One region of the Caballeronia sp. SL2Y3 genome, then DNA from elsewhere that is predicted to be linked to it. Evidence: predicted binding sites of a transcription regulator. Region 1 holds the regulator's gene; the other holds the start of a gene.
The links. Region 1 encodes FliA, which starts transcription of late flagellar genes. Its sites were predicted from a motif close to CTAAAGTTTNNNNNNNNNNNGCCGNTA; they were not measured.
Positions count from the first base shown of each region.

Region 1 (7,434 bases):
TGAGCCAGCGCGATCGCATGGTGTCCGACCAGATTTCGATGCTCTGCGGCGCGGGTCATCCGGTGCAGCGCCTGTTGCTGCTCAATGCGACAAGCCACGGCGACACGCTCAACGAAGTGGTGCAGGCCTACAAGAGCGCGGCCGATCAGCCGCCGCTCGCGGGCTGCATCCTGACCAAGCTCGACGAAGCGACGAATCTCGGCGGCGTGCTCGATACCGTCATCCGCTACAAGCTGCCGGTGCATTACGTCTCGACCGGCCAGAAGGTGCCGGAGAACCTGTACGTCGCGACCAAGCGGTTTCTGATCAAGAGCGCGTTCTGCATTCCGCGCGAGGGTTCGCCCTTCGTGCCGCAGGACGACGAGGTGCCGGCACTGCTCTCCGCATTGTCCGCGCGCGCCACCACCGAACTGCATGAGGTCCGCTTTGGATAAGTTCGTGCTCGATCAGGCTGAAGGTCTGAGAAGGCTGCTCACGCGAGGCGGTTCGCGCGTGGTGGCGGTGGCGGGCGGGCCGGCGGGCATCGGCTGCACGTCGGCGGTCGTGAATCTGGGCGCGGCGCTGTCCGTGCATGGCAAGGACGTGCTCGTGATCGACGAGCGGGCGAACGCGGCATCCGCTGCGCGCCTCGCCGGCACGTCCGGCGCCGGGGCGCTCGCCGCGGTGATGTCGGGCCGCGAGGCGCTTCAGGACGCGGTGACGCGCACGCCGTTCGGCTTCTCGCTGCTCGCCGCGCCACGCGACGAACGCATCAGCCACGACGCCGCGCAGTGCCGCGCGCTGCTCGAAGGTCAGGCGGACATCGTGCTGATCGACGCGCAACTCGATCGATACGGCGCGCTCTCGTCGCTCGCGGCGCAGGCGCATGACTTTCTCATCGTGACGCGGGTGGCCGCGTCCGCGATCACCGAGGCGTACGCGTGCATCAAGCGTCTGCACTACGCCCATGCGATCGGCCAGTTCCGCGTGCTCGTCAATCACGTGCAGAACCCGGCCGACGCGGCGGTCGCGTTCGACAATCTGTCGGGCGTCGGGAGCCGGTATCTGGCCGTGTCGCTCGTGCAGGCAGGGTATGTGTCCGAGGATGCGCGCGTCACTCGGGCGAAGGAGCTCTCGCGCTGCGTGGTGGAAGCGTTCCCGGCGACAGCCGCGGCGCGCGACTACCGGCAGATCGCGGCGGAGCTTCTGCATTGGCCGATGCGTCCCGCCCCGACCGGGAGCGAGACGCAGGTCCGGAATGACGCGCGGTTTTCGGTTGGCGAGGCTGACAAGGGCGGACGGGAGACGGGGCGCATGGCGTCGATGTTTTCCAGTCATGCATTGACCAGTACGGCGTCGATGTGATCAAGATTAAGGTGACTCAGATGTACAACGCCCAAGGCAAACTCTCTCAGTCGGACGTCCTGACTAAATATGCGCCGCTCGTTCGTCGGCTCGGACTGCAACTCGTCGCCAAGATGCCGGCGAGCGTCGATCTCGACGACCTGATTCAGGCCGGCATGATCGGTCTTCTGGATGCGGCGAGCCGCTACAAGGAAGATCAGGGCGCGCAGTTCGAAACCTACGCGAGCCAGCGCATTCGCGGCGCCATGCTCGACGAGCTGCGTGCGAACGACTGGCTGCCGCGCAGCATGCGCAAGACGTCGCGCGAAGTGGAATCGGCGGTGCACAAGGTCGAGCAGAACCTCGGCCGCGCCGCGAGCGAAGTGGAAATTGCCGAGCACATGAAGATGCCGCTCGACGAATATCAGTCGATGCTGCAGGATCTGCACGGCAGCCAGCTGATCTACTACGAAGACTTCGACCGCTCCGCCGACGACGAGCCGTTCCTCGACCGCTATTGCGTCGACCGTTCGGACCCGCTGTCCGCGCTGCTCGACGACAGCCTGCGCGGTGCGCTGATCGAAGCCATCGACAAGCTGCCGGAACGCGAAAAGCTGTTGATGAGCCTCTACTACGAACGCGGCCTGAACTTGCGCGAAATCGGCGCGGTGATGGAAGTGAGCGAATCGCGCGTGTGTCAGCTGCACAGCCAGGCGGTCGCCCGTTTGCGCGCCAAGCTGCGCGAGCAGTCGTGGACGAGCGTCGAGGCGTAATGCGCTAGCCGGCTTCGAAGTCTCGCGCTTCGGCAAACACCGTTTTGCCGATGCCGAGACTTTTCGCGCGATACATCGCGCGGTCGGCGGCGCGCAGCACGGCGTGGATGTCGGCGTAGCGCGCGTCGGCCGCGCTGGCCAGCATGCACGCGCCGATGCTTGCCGAGACCGAAACCGGCCGCCCGTCCACCGACGCGATCGAGGCGAGCGCCGCGTGAATGCCTTCGGTGATTGCGAGGACGGCCGTGCGGCTCTGCGCCTGATGCGCGAGCACCACGAACTCGTCGCCGCCCAGGCGCGCCACGGTGTCGCTATTGGACATGCGGCGGGCGAGCACGTTGGCGAACTGCTGCAATAGCAGGTCGCCGACCGCGTGGCCGTAGGTATCGTTGACTTCCTTGAAGCCGTCGAGGTCGATCAGAAGCAGCACGGTGTCCTGCGTTGCGTCGGACATCGTGCGATTGACGATATGTTCCAGCGCGTAGCGGTTGGCGAGACCCGTGAGCGGATCGGTCGATGCCTGACGCGCGAGATCGCGATTGGCGTTGCCGAGGCGATCGACGAGCACCGTCAGGTACACCGATGCCGCCAGCACGCTCAAAGCGAGCCCGAGCGCGGCGGACAGGTTCGCGTTCCACCACGGCTGCCAGAGCGCGAGCGCGCCGATGACCGTCATCGCGGTGGCGCACGAGACGGCGAGCGTGCGCTTGCCGTAGCGGCAGCCCGAGCCGATGAGAAACCAGAAGACGACCCACAAGAGCGGCAGCGCGATTTCGCCGCCCGCGGCGAGCGCCGCGCCGACGAGCGCCTGATCGGCAATGGTCGTGACCACGAGCCGCTTCTTCGATGGCGACGCCATGCGGCTGACGATCAGCAGCGTGACTGCGCCGTAGAACACATAGAGCCCGACGATTTGCGCGACCAGCGACGCTTCGCGCGAAGGGACGAGCCACGCGAAACAGGCGTAGGCGAGGAGCACCACGGCGCCCAGCACGACGCGCAGCGTGGCTTGTTCGCGTTCGGGATGCCGAAGCGCCGCCCATGCGAAGGCATGAGGCCAGCGTGGCGGGTGATGAGCCTGCTGCATGTGAACCCCTGGATTTTGCTTTTTGTTCGTTCGACGCGCTTGGAATGGGCGCGGTCGGCCGTAGGGTTAACGGCAAAGCAGGTGCGAGGCTTGAGCTTCGTGGGAGATGACGACGAAGCGACAGATGTGCGACTTGGCGCGCCCGGCTGGGATCGAACCAGCAACCCCTTGCCTTTCTCTTTCCGTATGCGGTTATCGAGCAGGTCATCGCACGGCCCTCGTGTACGCCGAATAGCGGCGACGCAGCATGGACGGTAAAGCCGGCGCCTGTTTCGGCAAACCAGTTGAAGTGAGTCAATTGCGATCGGGCGCGTCCAGGCTGCTTGGAGCCCGCGCGTAAGCCTGCGCCGTGACGCCTAGCCGAATCCTCGTGTATGAGGCATGGACTGGAACCGACGATCGAATCGGGCAAAGGACTGGACTCGACTCAAAGCTGATCCAGCGACTGGCGCACGAAACGCTTAACCGAGCGGATAAAAAAGCAACGGCCCGCGAGCGCTCGCAGGGCGGCGAGCGGACGCACTATCACGGCTACGAGAAGGGCGAACTAAGCCGGTGGGCAGCACGACCACCGCAACGGCACCAGCCGCAAGCGCATCACGACTCATGACGACATTCTCGACATCGAGATTCCGCGCGACCGAGAAGGGACCTTCCATCCGGTGCTCATTGCCAAGGGCGAGCCACGCTTTGGCGACTTCGACGACAAGATCATCGCGCGCAATGAGCGCGCGGGAGAACCGCGATTTTCTCGTGACGATGCACGACATCGAACAATCTGCGGACTTGGTCAGCACGGTGGCCGGCTGGGCGATCGACGGGGTGCGCGAATGGGCACAGCGACCGCTCGAGCCGATATATTCAGTGGGTGTTCCCCGACGCGCTGCGGGCCAAGATCGGCGACGAAGAAGTGGTCCCCAACAAGGGGATCTACATGGCGCCGGGCCTGCGCCGCGACGGCTCGCGTGACGTGCGGGGCTCTGGATCGAGCAGGCCGAAGGCGCGAAGTTCTGGCCGCGCGTGGTCAATCACCTGAAGCTGCGCGGTGTGCAGGACATCCCGAATAATTCACGACGCCTTCGCGCCCGGCCGACAGGCAGCCGGGCACGCGCTGGCTAACCTGCCACAGATTCGGTGGCCGCGACGTGCGCCACCCACATGCCATGCAACGCGTCTTCCAGATGCTTCGCGAAGCGAGGCGCGTCGCACAGCGGCGAAGCGACGAGTTGCGCACGCAGGCCGCTGCGAAGCGCTTGCAGTTGCGACGCATCGGCGGCGAACTGCACGGTTTTCGCGACATAATCGTCTTCGCTCTGTGCGATCCAGTCGGGCAAACCGGCCGCATGCAGCATGCTTTCGCAGATGTGCGACAGAAACCGCTCGCCGCGCAGGCACAGGACAGGCACGCCCATGAACAGGCCTTCCGCCGTCGTCGTGCGACCCGGATACGAGAACGGGCTCAACGCGATGTCCACCCGACGATACGCGGCCAGATACTCGGCACGCGGCGAACGGTCCTCCAGGATGAGGCGCGATGCATCGACGCCGTGTGCAGCGAAACGCGCGACGATCGACTCGCGGGCGTGATTCAGATCCAGATTCTGCGCCTTGATGAACAGACGCGAATGCGCGACGGCATGCAGCACGCGCGACCACAGCGCCACCGTCTGATCGGAAATCTTGGCGAGCTTGCCGAAATAGCCGAACGTCACATGTCCGTTGTCGAGCATCGGCAGCTTGCCCGCGTCCAGCGGCTCGGCAGGCGGCGTGAAGCACAAGTAGCTGTCGGGCATCCGCCACGCGCGCTCGGTGAAGTGGTGTGCCTCGCTTTCCGGCAGCACGTAACGGTCGCCGAGCATGTAGTCGATCGCGCGCATACCCGTGCTTGCGAAGTAACCGGGCCAGCTCACCTGAACGGGCGCGGGCTTGCGCGCAAACACAGGCAGGCGGTTGAACTGCGTATGACCCGATGCATCGATCAGCACGTCGATGCGATCGTCGCGGATGCGTGCGGCGGCGGCATCGTCCGTCATGCCCGCGAGGCTCGTCCACGTCGCAAAGCGCGAACGGATGCGCAGCGTCAGCGCATCTTCGACATCGCGCGTCGCATACGCGTGCAACTCCACGCGCGCTGCATCGACATGATTCACGACGCTTTCGAGCAAGGAACCGACCGGGTGCTGCTTCAAATCGCCCGACACGATGCCGACGCGCAAAGCTCGGCCTGTCGCGGGCGTCGCTTCGCCGAGCCAGTCACGGTACGGCGTTACGCCCTGCGTGATGGCTTCATCGAAACCTTTGGCTTCCTCCAGGTACGCGGCGGGCGTCACGCCGCTGTAGTAATTCGACGCGAACAACCGGTTGCTGCGCGGCGCCGGCAACTCGGGGCGCAACGTAATGGCCGTGCTGTACGCTTCGACGGCAGCATCGAGTTCGTCGAGCTCCATCATCGTCGTGGCAAGGTTGTTATAGGCTTGCGCGTGATCGGGCTTCAGCGACACGACCTTGACGAACGAATCGACAGCGCCGCTCAGGTCGTGCGTCGCGCGCTGTGCAATCCCGAGGTTGTAGTACGCGTCGATATAGTCGGGCTGCTGCGCGATCGCCTGGCGGAAGCACTCGACGGCAGCAGCAGGCCGGTTGTCCGCCTGCATGACGTTGCCGAGGTTGTAATAGAACGCGGCCGCCGGTCGAACCGCGATGGCGGCCATGATCAGCTCGGAGGCTGTCGCGTACTGGCCGAAGGCGTGAGCGACAAGGCCCAGCAGATGCAGCGCTTCGGGGTGGTTCGGATCTGTCGCGAGGATCTCGCGATACAGCGTCTCGGCTTCGTCGAGCCGATCGGCCTGATGACATTCGACGGCGCGCGCGAGCAGCGCCTCGATAGCGGGATTCGTCGTCGCCGGCTTCTCGGCGGCGGCCACACTGGCCTGCGGCGTCGGCAGACGGGCCGCCGCGCGGGCGTGCATCTTTTCGTTCACCATTGCCGCGTCGGCGCGAAAGCGCGGGGACGCATAGAGTCCGGCAGGCGGCTGTTTGACCAGCTCGTCGAGGTTGTCGCGCAATGCCTGCAATTCGACCATGCCGAGCGTGTCGATGCCGTGCGTGTAAAGACGGGTCAGCTGCGCTTTCGCGCGCATCAACGCTTCGGCGGACATCTGACCCGCCGCCGCCTCGCCGCGCACCATCACTTCCCATTCGTAGTAGCCCGCAACGAGAATGGGACTCGCGACCCCCGAATTCTGCGTGCGATGCCGGCGGAAACAGCTCAGATAGCCGCCCAGCAGCACGAGCGGTCCCTTCTCCGCGAGGTTCAGATACATGCTGACGTCGTTGAGGAACGTGATGTCCCAGCCGCGGTACAACATCACCGTCGACATGTCGACGGCATCGCGCACCATCATGATGTTGCTAGGCTCGCCGATGAAGTTGTTCGCCAGCGCGACCATGTGCTCGACCAGTGCCGGACGTTCGACCAACGCGATCTGGCCAGCCGGAACGAGAGCCGGCGGCGTGTGCAGAACGTTGTCGTCGGCGTCGATCAGGACGCGCTCATGAACGGCGACGGCCGAACCGGGATGCTGACGCAGCGCGTCGACCAGCGCTTCCACGGAGCGCGGCATGAGCAGGTCGTCGTCGTAGAGCCACTTGATGTACTCGCCGCGCGCCTGTTCGAACAGCAGCAGTGAATTGCGACGCGCGTCCCCGCTGCCATGATGGAAATAGCGAATGCGCGGATCGTCGAAGCTCTCGACGATGGGGCGCAAGCGACCGTCCGCGGTGTCGTCGCCGACCAGGATTTCGATGTCCGCGAAGCTCTGTGCCTGCGCGCTCGCGATTGCCTTCGCAAGGTAGTCCGGCTTGAACGCGGGAATGAGGATGCTGACGGTGGTCATGGAAAAACGGGTCCTGTTCGAGAAAGAGGGCGCACATCGGCAGCCTGAAGTTGCATGGCCGCGCCCGGGCATCCATGGCACGACGGCTTGCATACAGAATAGCGAGCGGTCGCTCGACGCCATCCACGGAACAGCGAGGCGTTTTCGTCCTTATTCGTGCCCGATGTCGCGCCTGATGTCGCGCTGAATTTCGCTTGCTCATCCTCGCGCCCCGCGCGTGCTAACCATGCCTCGAAATAGCAGCGTTTGACCCGCTTGATCAATCGATCGGATTGCCATGGCCGACGCTATTCTCGTTTTCATTGGACGTGCGCCCGTTGCGCATTCCGCTCACTCGCGACTGCCATGCAAACAC
Region 1 is NZ_CP084260.1:2,695,826-2,703,259, reverse strand. Features, by position in the region: gene flhF (flagellar biosynthesis protein FlhF) at 1-434, shown strand, start outside; gene LDZ26_RS12815 (MinD/ParA family protein) at 427-1,344, shown strand; gene LDZ26_RS12810 (RNA polymerase sigma factor FliA) at 1,365-2,096, shown strand; gene LDZ26_RS12805 (diguanylate cyclase) at 2,101-3,183, opposite strand; partial or broken gene LDZ26_RS12800 (transposase) at 3,558-4,242, shown strand; gene LDZ26_RS12795 (tetratricopeptide repeat protein) at 4,299-6,152, opposite strand; partial or broken gene LDZ26_RS12790 (glycosyltransferase family 2 protein) at 6,696-7,079, opposite strand; gene LDZ26_RS12785 (DegT/DnrJ/EryC1/StrS aminotransferase family protein) at 7,425-7,434, shown strand, end outside.

Region 2 (7,434 bases), 240 kb from region 1:
ACCTTCGACTGTTTCGACACGCTCTTCTGGCGCGCCGTACAGGAACCGGTCGACGTTTACTACGCGCTGGCCGAAGACCCGCTCTTCGTCGAACAAGGCGTGAGCGCCCGCGTGCGCACGATGGCCGAATCCGAAGCGCGTAAGAACAACTACTTTGCAACCCGCAAGAGCGAGGCGACGCTCGAACAGATCTATGCCGAAGCCGCGCCTCACGCCGACGAGGCAACCGTGAGTGCGCTCGCCGAGCGCGAGGTCGAGAAAGAGATCGAGATCGGCTTCATCTTCGAGCCGGTGCTCGGGCTCCTGCGGGAGGCGAAAACTCGCGGCCTGCGCACGGCGATCGTCAGCGATACCTATTACTCAGAGGCGCAATTGCGCCGCATTCTCTTTTCAACCGCACCGGAGCTCGAATCGCTCATCGACGTCGTGTTCTGTTCGTCCGAATTCGGTGTCTCGAAATCCACGGGACTCTGGAATGTCGTGACGGAACGGCTGGGCGTCGCGCCGTCGGACATTCTCCATACCGGCGACAACCCGTACGCGGACTGGGCCGTTCCACAGCAGATGGGCATCGGCGTACTGCACTTCCAGCAGCGCGACGATGAGATGCACAAAGCGGACCGACAGCGACTGATGGCAGCGCGGGTGCTGTTTCCGTCGATCCGCGCGACGAAGCCCGCGCCGAGCTTGCATCACGCGCTGCGCTCCCTGCAACAGGGCCGCGACTTGAGCACGAACGAGCGCATCGGCTACTGGTCGGTCGGCCCGATCATGCACGCATTCGCGCGCTTCGTGCTGGACACGCATGAGGATCTGAAAGCGCGTGGCCGACCGCACAAGCTCGCGTTTCTGCTGCGCGACGGGCATCTGATTCATCGGGCATGCGAAGCGCTGCACGGCGGCCCCATCGGCAACGAAGCGTACGTCGGGCGGTTCGTCGCCGCCGGTTCGACCTTCGACAGCCGCGAGGCCATCGAGCGTTATCTGAGCACAGAGGTCATCAACCCGCAGATGATGAAGTTCGGCGCCGACCAACTGCAACTGCCGCCCAAGGAAACCGGCAAACTGCTCGCCGAGGCAAACGCGTCCGCCAATCCGCTGCAGACGTTCCGGCGTCTCGTGCTGGAACCGCGCATGGTGAAGCTCATCATCGAACGCAGCGCGGCGCTTCGTCAGCGGCTCTTTCGCCATCTGCAGCGCACCGTCGGACTGGAGCGCGGCGACACGCTCGTGATCGTGGACCTGGGTTACTACGGTTCCATCCAGCGCTCGCTCGCCAAGCTGTTCAAGAAGTATTACGACGTGGAGATCGTCGGGCGCTATCTCGTTTCTCTGGATACACCCGGCTGGCGTGCGGATCGCGCGGGCGTCGTCGACAGCCGCTGGGCCGATGAAAACGTGATGGAGATGTTGATCGCGCATATTGGCCATTTCGAGCAGATGTGCTCGCTCAAAACCGGCAGCGTGTATGACTTCAAGGACGACGGCACGCCGCTTCTCAACCAATCCGCGAAAAGCGAGAAGCAAATCGCGCAAAGCGGCGAAATCCAGGATGCTTGCGTGCGCTTTGTCCGGGATATGGCCGCGATGCCGGCCACCAGCTTTCCCCGCCTGACGCCTGAACGACTACGCCTCGATGCGGCCATCTGCCTCGCTCGCCTACTGTATCTCCCGGACCGCGACGAAGTGGCCGGCGGCAACGAGACGGTGTTCGAGATCAACGGGGCGTCCATTCACGCATTCAACGTCGCGGATAACGACGCGGGCATCGAAGGGCTTCGTCAGCGCGGACCGTTCTATATGCGCAGCATCGGCAAGGGATTTCGTCCGGGTTATCCGTACGAAATGCGCCACGCAGGCATCGACCAGGCGATTTTTCTAATGGCCGTGCGCCGTCACCGTCTGGACTTCACCGTCGACGATACGACGTACCGCGAGACGCGAATTCCCGCGCTTTTCGTGCGCGGCAACGAAACCGCGACCGAGACGCTGACCGCGCGCGCGACTTACGACGGCTTCTATTCGCTCGTCGTGCCCATTTCCGACTTCGACGTCGCGCTCATGCTGGGCAAGGAGATGAGCTGGATGCAGATCGCGTCGGCGACAACCTTCCCCGCCGATACGCTGGATACGCGTATTGAGTTCGATCGTCAGCGCGCGCTCTCGCCTGGGAGCGAGATCATTTACGACGGCATGACCGAGCGCGAACCCGGCATGTTCGAGATGTCGCCGAACGGACTCATCTATGTGCCTGCAATGGCCGGAAAGACTCGGCAATTGATGCGCCTGACGTTTCGCCCGCTTTCCTGGGTTCAGAAGGCCGAGGTCGCACTGGCTTCATGAAGATGTAGCGGGCCGGCTGCCTGTAAAGGTGTAGCCGGCCCGGCCGTAATTGCTTTTAAGCCCTGCCGGCCAAGGCGCCGGCAGACTCCGTGAAAATTCGAATCGCATTCGATCTTCGGCCTAAAGTTTCTTTCCCGTGGGCCGAAATCCTTAGGTAAGGCAGTCAGCGAAACACATTAAACATCGCGACGCCGCATTCAGACTCAGACTAGTAGCGCCTTTACCAACGAGGTAATTTGAAATGTTGAACATCAACACCAACACCCTGTCGCAAACGACGCAAAAGAACCTGCAAGGTTCGCAAAGCGCGCTGTCGTCGGCTATTAACCGCCTCTCGTCGGGCAAGCGCATCAACAGCGCAGCTGACGATGCAGCTGGTCTCGCGATCTCGACGAACATGACGTCGTATGTCAACGCGCTGAACCAGGGCGTGTCGAACGCGAACAACGCGATCTCGATGATTCAAACGGCGTCGGGCGGCCTCAGCTCCACGACGGACAACCTGCAGCGTATTCGCCAGCTGGCCGTTCAGGCAGCCGACGGTTCGCTCTCCGACACGCAGCGCGGCTACCTCCAGACGGAAGTGACCCAGCGTCTCGGCGAACTGGACCGCGTGTCGAGCCAGACGACGTTCAACGGCCAAGCCATGCTGTCCGGCTCGGTCTCGACGGTGGCCTTCCAGATCGGCGCAGTGGCGAACCAGACGCTGAGCGTCGACTTCGGCAGCACCGCGATGAGCCAGACCGGCCTGTTCGGCTCGGCATCGGTCGACATCTCCACGGCAAGCGGCGCGCAGTCCGTGATCGGCCTGGTCGACACGGCGCTCGACACCGTCAACACGCTGCAATCGACGCTCGGCGCTGAACAGAACCGCTTCACGTCGGCCGTTACCAGCCTGCAATCGCAGTCGACCAACCTGAACGCTGCACAGTCGGCCATCACCGACGCGGACTTCGCGCAAGAAACGGCGAACCTGTCGAAGGCTCAAGTGCTGCAACAAGCGGGTATCTCGGTTCTCGCGCAAGCGAACTCGATGCCGCAGCAAGTGCTGAAGCTCCTCGGCTAAGCGCATGTGACCTACCCCGCCGCAACATGGGCGGGGTTCAGCAGTTCACTGGGAGGCCCGCCTCCCAGCTTTCGTTAGCGCAGCGACAGTCATCACCCGCGCTGTGCTCACGAAAGCTCGCAAACAGAAACGGCAGTCCGTCCGGAGCATCCGATGACCACCACCACCTCGAGTACCGACGTCAGCGCCACACTGGCCGCTGCCGCGCAGTCCATCATCAGCGGCGCGACGAGTTCCACGCTCGATGTTTCCTCGCTGGTCTCCTCGCTCGTCACCGCGAAAACCACCGCTCAGGCCACGCACATCGCCAACAAGACGGCGAGCGACAACACGCTCTTGTCCGCCGTCTCGCAGATCAAGTCCGCGCTGTCGTCGCTGCAAACCTCGCTGAAGAGTCTTTCCGACGGCACCGGACTCGCCGCGTACACGGCGACGGCGAGCGGCAGCGGACTCACGGCGACGGCAGGCACGAGCGCGGTGGCCGGTTCGTATGCGGTGACGGTGAATAACATCGCAAGCGCGCAAAAGATTTCGTCGACTGCGCACGCCGCCACCGACACCTTCGGCACAGGCACGCTGTCGCTCTCGCTCGGATCGAGTTCGATGAACGTGACGCTCGACGGCACCGACACGCTTGCGAGCATCGCCTCGTCGATCAATTCGGCGAGCGACAACCCCGGCATCAGCGCGACCATCGTCACGGGCAACGACGGTCAGCATCTCGTGCTCGCGTCGAAGACGACGGGCGCCGCCAACACCATTTCGGTCACGGCCGGCGCAGGCGTCGACTCGTCGCTTTCGTACAGCGCGGGCAGCAGCAACTACACGCAGACGTCGGCGGCGCAGGACGCGTCGCTCACGGTCGACGGCACGGCCGTCACCAGCTCGACCAACACGCTCACGACCGCGATCGGCGGCGTGACGCTGAATCTGGCATCGGCTGCGGCCGGATCGACGCAGACGTTGACCGTCTCGTCCGACACGACCACGGAAAAGAGCACGATCAAGGCATTCGTCGACGCGTACAACTCGTTCGTGAGCCAGGCTGCGGCGCTGTCGTCGTTCGACTCCACGAAAAAAGCCGGCTCGCAGGGCGGCGCGCTGCTCGGCGACGCCATGCTTCAGAGCATTCAGAGCACGCTGTCCAACATCATCACGAGCGGCGTGAATTCCGGCTCCGGTTCGACGTCGACATCGACGAACCTCGCGTCGATCGGCATCGATCTTCAGGACGACGGCACGCTGTCCATCGACGATTCGACGCTCTCCACGGCGCTCTCGAACAGCGCGACGCGCGTGGGTCAGCTCTTCAACCAGACGAACGGCATCGGCACGCAGCTCAATTCGAAGATCACGTCGTTCCTGCAGTCGGGCGGCATCATCGATACGCGCACGACCGCGATCAATGCGGACCTGAAGAGCCTGACCGATCAGACGGCGAAGCTGCAGACCTACGCGGACAGCCTCACGTCGCAATACAACGCGCAGTTCACGGCGTTGAACACGCTGATGGCGACGATGCAAAGCAACACGACGTACCTGACGCAGCTTTTCGGCGGCACGAACAGCGCCGGCGCGCTCGCGACCAACAAGTAACGCAGGCGTCAGCCGATTCGCACGGAGAAAGATGTGAGCCAACAAGACATGCTGACCAACGCGGTATCGCTCACGCGCGCCATGGCCGCAGCCGCAGCCGCAGGCGACTGGATCGAAGCCGCGCGCCTGTCCGAACTGCGTTCGCCGATCATCATGCGCTTGCAGAACGACCTCGATCCGGCGACGTTGCAGGCGGCGAGCGACATTCAGACGCTCGATGCCGCGCTGATGCAGACGGCGCAAGCCGCGCGCATGTCGCTCGGCAAGAACTTTCGCGAGGCGACCGCGCGCATCGACGCGGCAAGCCGTTATCAACAAACGGCGCGGCTCTAAAGTTTCGCTGTCCCGCGCCGTTATATAGACTAACAACAACAACCAAGCGTCGATGTGATGACGCAGCTTCGCTCTCGATGCCCGCCTCGTGCGGGCATTTTTATTGGCGCGCGACGAGGTATCACCGGCCGAGCGTCAACGTCAGATACGCCGCGTACAGCACGCCGTTGCCGAGCAGCGCCCACAACGCGACGCCCTTCCCTCTTGCATGAAAACGCAGCCACGCCGCCGCCGCGAGCGTGATGAGCACGCCCGTCAGCACTTCGACGCGCGGCTCCCACGGCGTCAGCATGATGCCGATGGACGGCAGCAACGTGCCCTGAAACACCATGGCGCCGGTAATGTTGCCGAACGCGAGCGTGTCCTTGCCGCGCCGCGCCCACAGAATGCTGTTCACCTTCTCGGGCAGTTCGGTCGCAATCGGGATGATGATGAGCGACAGCAGCAGCGCCGAGACGCCGAGCACCTGCGAGACGCCTTCGACGCCGTGAATGAAGCCCTTCGCGCCGCCCACCAGCAACACGATGCCGATCAGGAATTGCAGCATGATCGAGCCGAGGTTCGTCTTCAATCCGACGCGCGAGATGAAGAGCGTTTCGGGCGCTTCGGTGCCGTGTCCGCTTTCGACGAGATTGGCCGATGCCCTGAACGTCGAGATCACATAGATCACGTACAGACCGACGAGCCCCGCCGCGAACAGCGCACGCACTTGCCATGCGTGATGCGGCACGAACATCGCGCCGGCCGCGATCAGGAACGCGATCAGAAAGAAGTTGAGGTCGCGCGTGAAGCCGCTGCGCTCCGGCTCGATCACGCCGCGCAAGCCGCGCGATTTCACGATGGCGAGCGTCATCAGGAACGTCGAAAGCGTCGCGAGCATGAGCGGCGCGCCGAGAATCGCGCCGACGCCGATCTCTTCGTTGACCGCGCGGCTCGCCGTGCCGCCCAAGAGCGCGATGATCGGCACTGTCGTTTCCGGCAACGCCGTGCCGACTGCCGCGAAAAGCGATCCGGTCACGCCTTCCGAAATGCCGAGGCGTTCGCCGAGATGTTCGAGCGCGTTGGTGAAAAGCTCGGAGGCAATCAGAATGATCGCGAGCATCAACGCGAGTTCGAGGAAAAGCATCGTCATGCGGCACCTCGCACGACACGATGCAGCGACAGCGCGCGGACCACGCGAAGGCCCGGGCGCGCGACAAGAAGATGTTGGAGTTGTGGGGACACGATGATTCCACGGTCGGACGTCAGCGAACCATGATGCGCCACGCGACGTCCGACCAAGAACGACGTGGCACATCAGTGGTCTCGCCAAACCGGACCGGTCGAACGCGCCACGGCATTAGAGCCGAGGATGTTGACGCGTTCTCCTTCGCAACGGAAGGAAGGCTACTCCCCAAAGACGGGGGCAGTGTAGCGTGACGCGTCGCGTTCGGCAAGCCGACGCAGACAGCGCCGCATATCGGTATGCGCAACCGATCGTTGTCGCGAGCCCGCGCGTTCGCTAATCTACGCGCGCGGGCGCGGTGCTTGCTCGGCATCGCGCGACCGGATTCATCGAGCAAAAAGAACAAACGCTGTGTGATTCACGCAGCGCGCGAAAGCGCGCTCGCGCCGACCGGAGAACCCATGCGCATCAAACGCTTGCCTGCCCTTCTCGCCGCCCTCGCCGTGACCGCGCCCATGCTCGCGCAGTCCAAGCCGCTTACCGTCTGCACGGAATCGAGCCCGGACGGCTTCGATGTCGTGCAGTTCAATTCGCTGGTGACGACGAACGCATCGGCAGACGTGATCTTCAACACGCTCGTCTCCTACGATGAAGCGGCGAAGAAAGTCGCGCCGTCGCTCGCGGAGAAATGGGACGTATCGAGCGATGGTCTGAGCTACACGTTTCATCTGCGGCCGAACGTGCAGTTCCAGAGCACCGATTACTTCAAGCCGACGCGCCCGCTCAATGCCGACGACGTCGTCTTCACGTTCGACCGCATGCTGTCGGAGAGCAATCCGTGGCACAAGGTGGCGGGCGCGAGCGGCTTTCCGCACGCACAGTCGATGGGCCTCGTCAAGCTCATCAAGAGCGTGAGCAAGGTGGATGACCA
Region 2 is NZ_CP084260.1:99,328-106,761, reverse strand. Features, by position in the region: gene LDZ26_RS00495 (HAD family hydrolase) at 1-2,343, shown strand, start outside; gene LDZ26_RS00490 (flagellin domain-containing protein) at 2,585-3,409, shown strand; gene fliD (flagellar filament capping protein FliD) at 3,563-5,005, shown strand; gene LDZ26_RS00480 (flagellar protein FliT) at 5,039-5,338, shown strand; gene LDZ26_RS00475 (sodium:calcium antiporter) at 5,460-6,470, opposite strand; yybP-ykoY riboswitch at 6,578-6,745, opposite strand; gene LDZ26_RS00470 (ABC transporter substrate-binding protein) at 6,965-7,434, shown strand, end outside.
Region 2: the regulator FliA is predicted to act here: its motif matches at 2,464-2,490, upstream of LDZ26_RS00490 (flagellin domain-containing protein).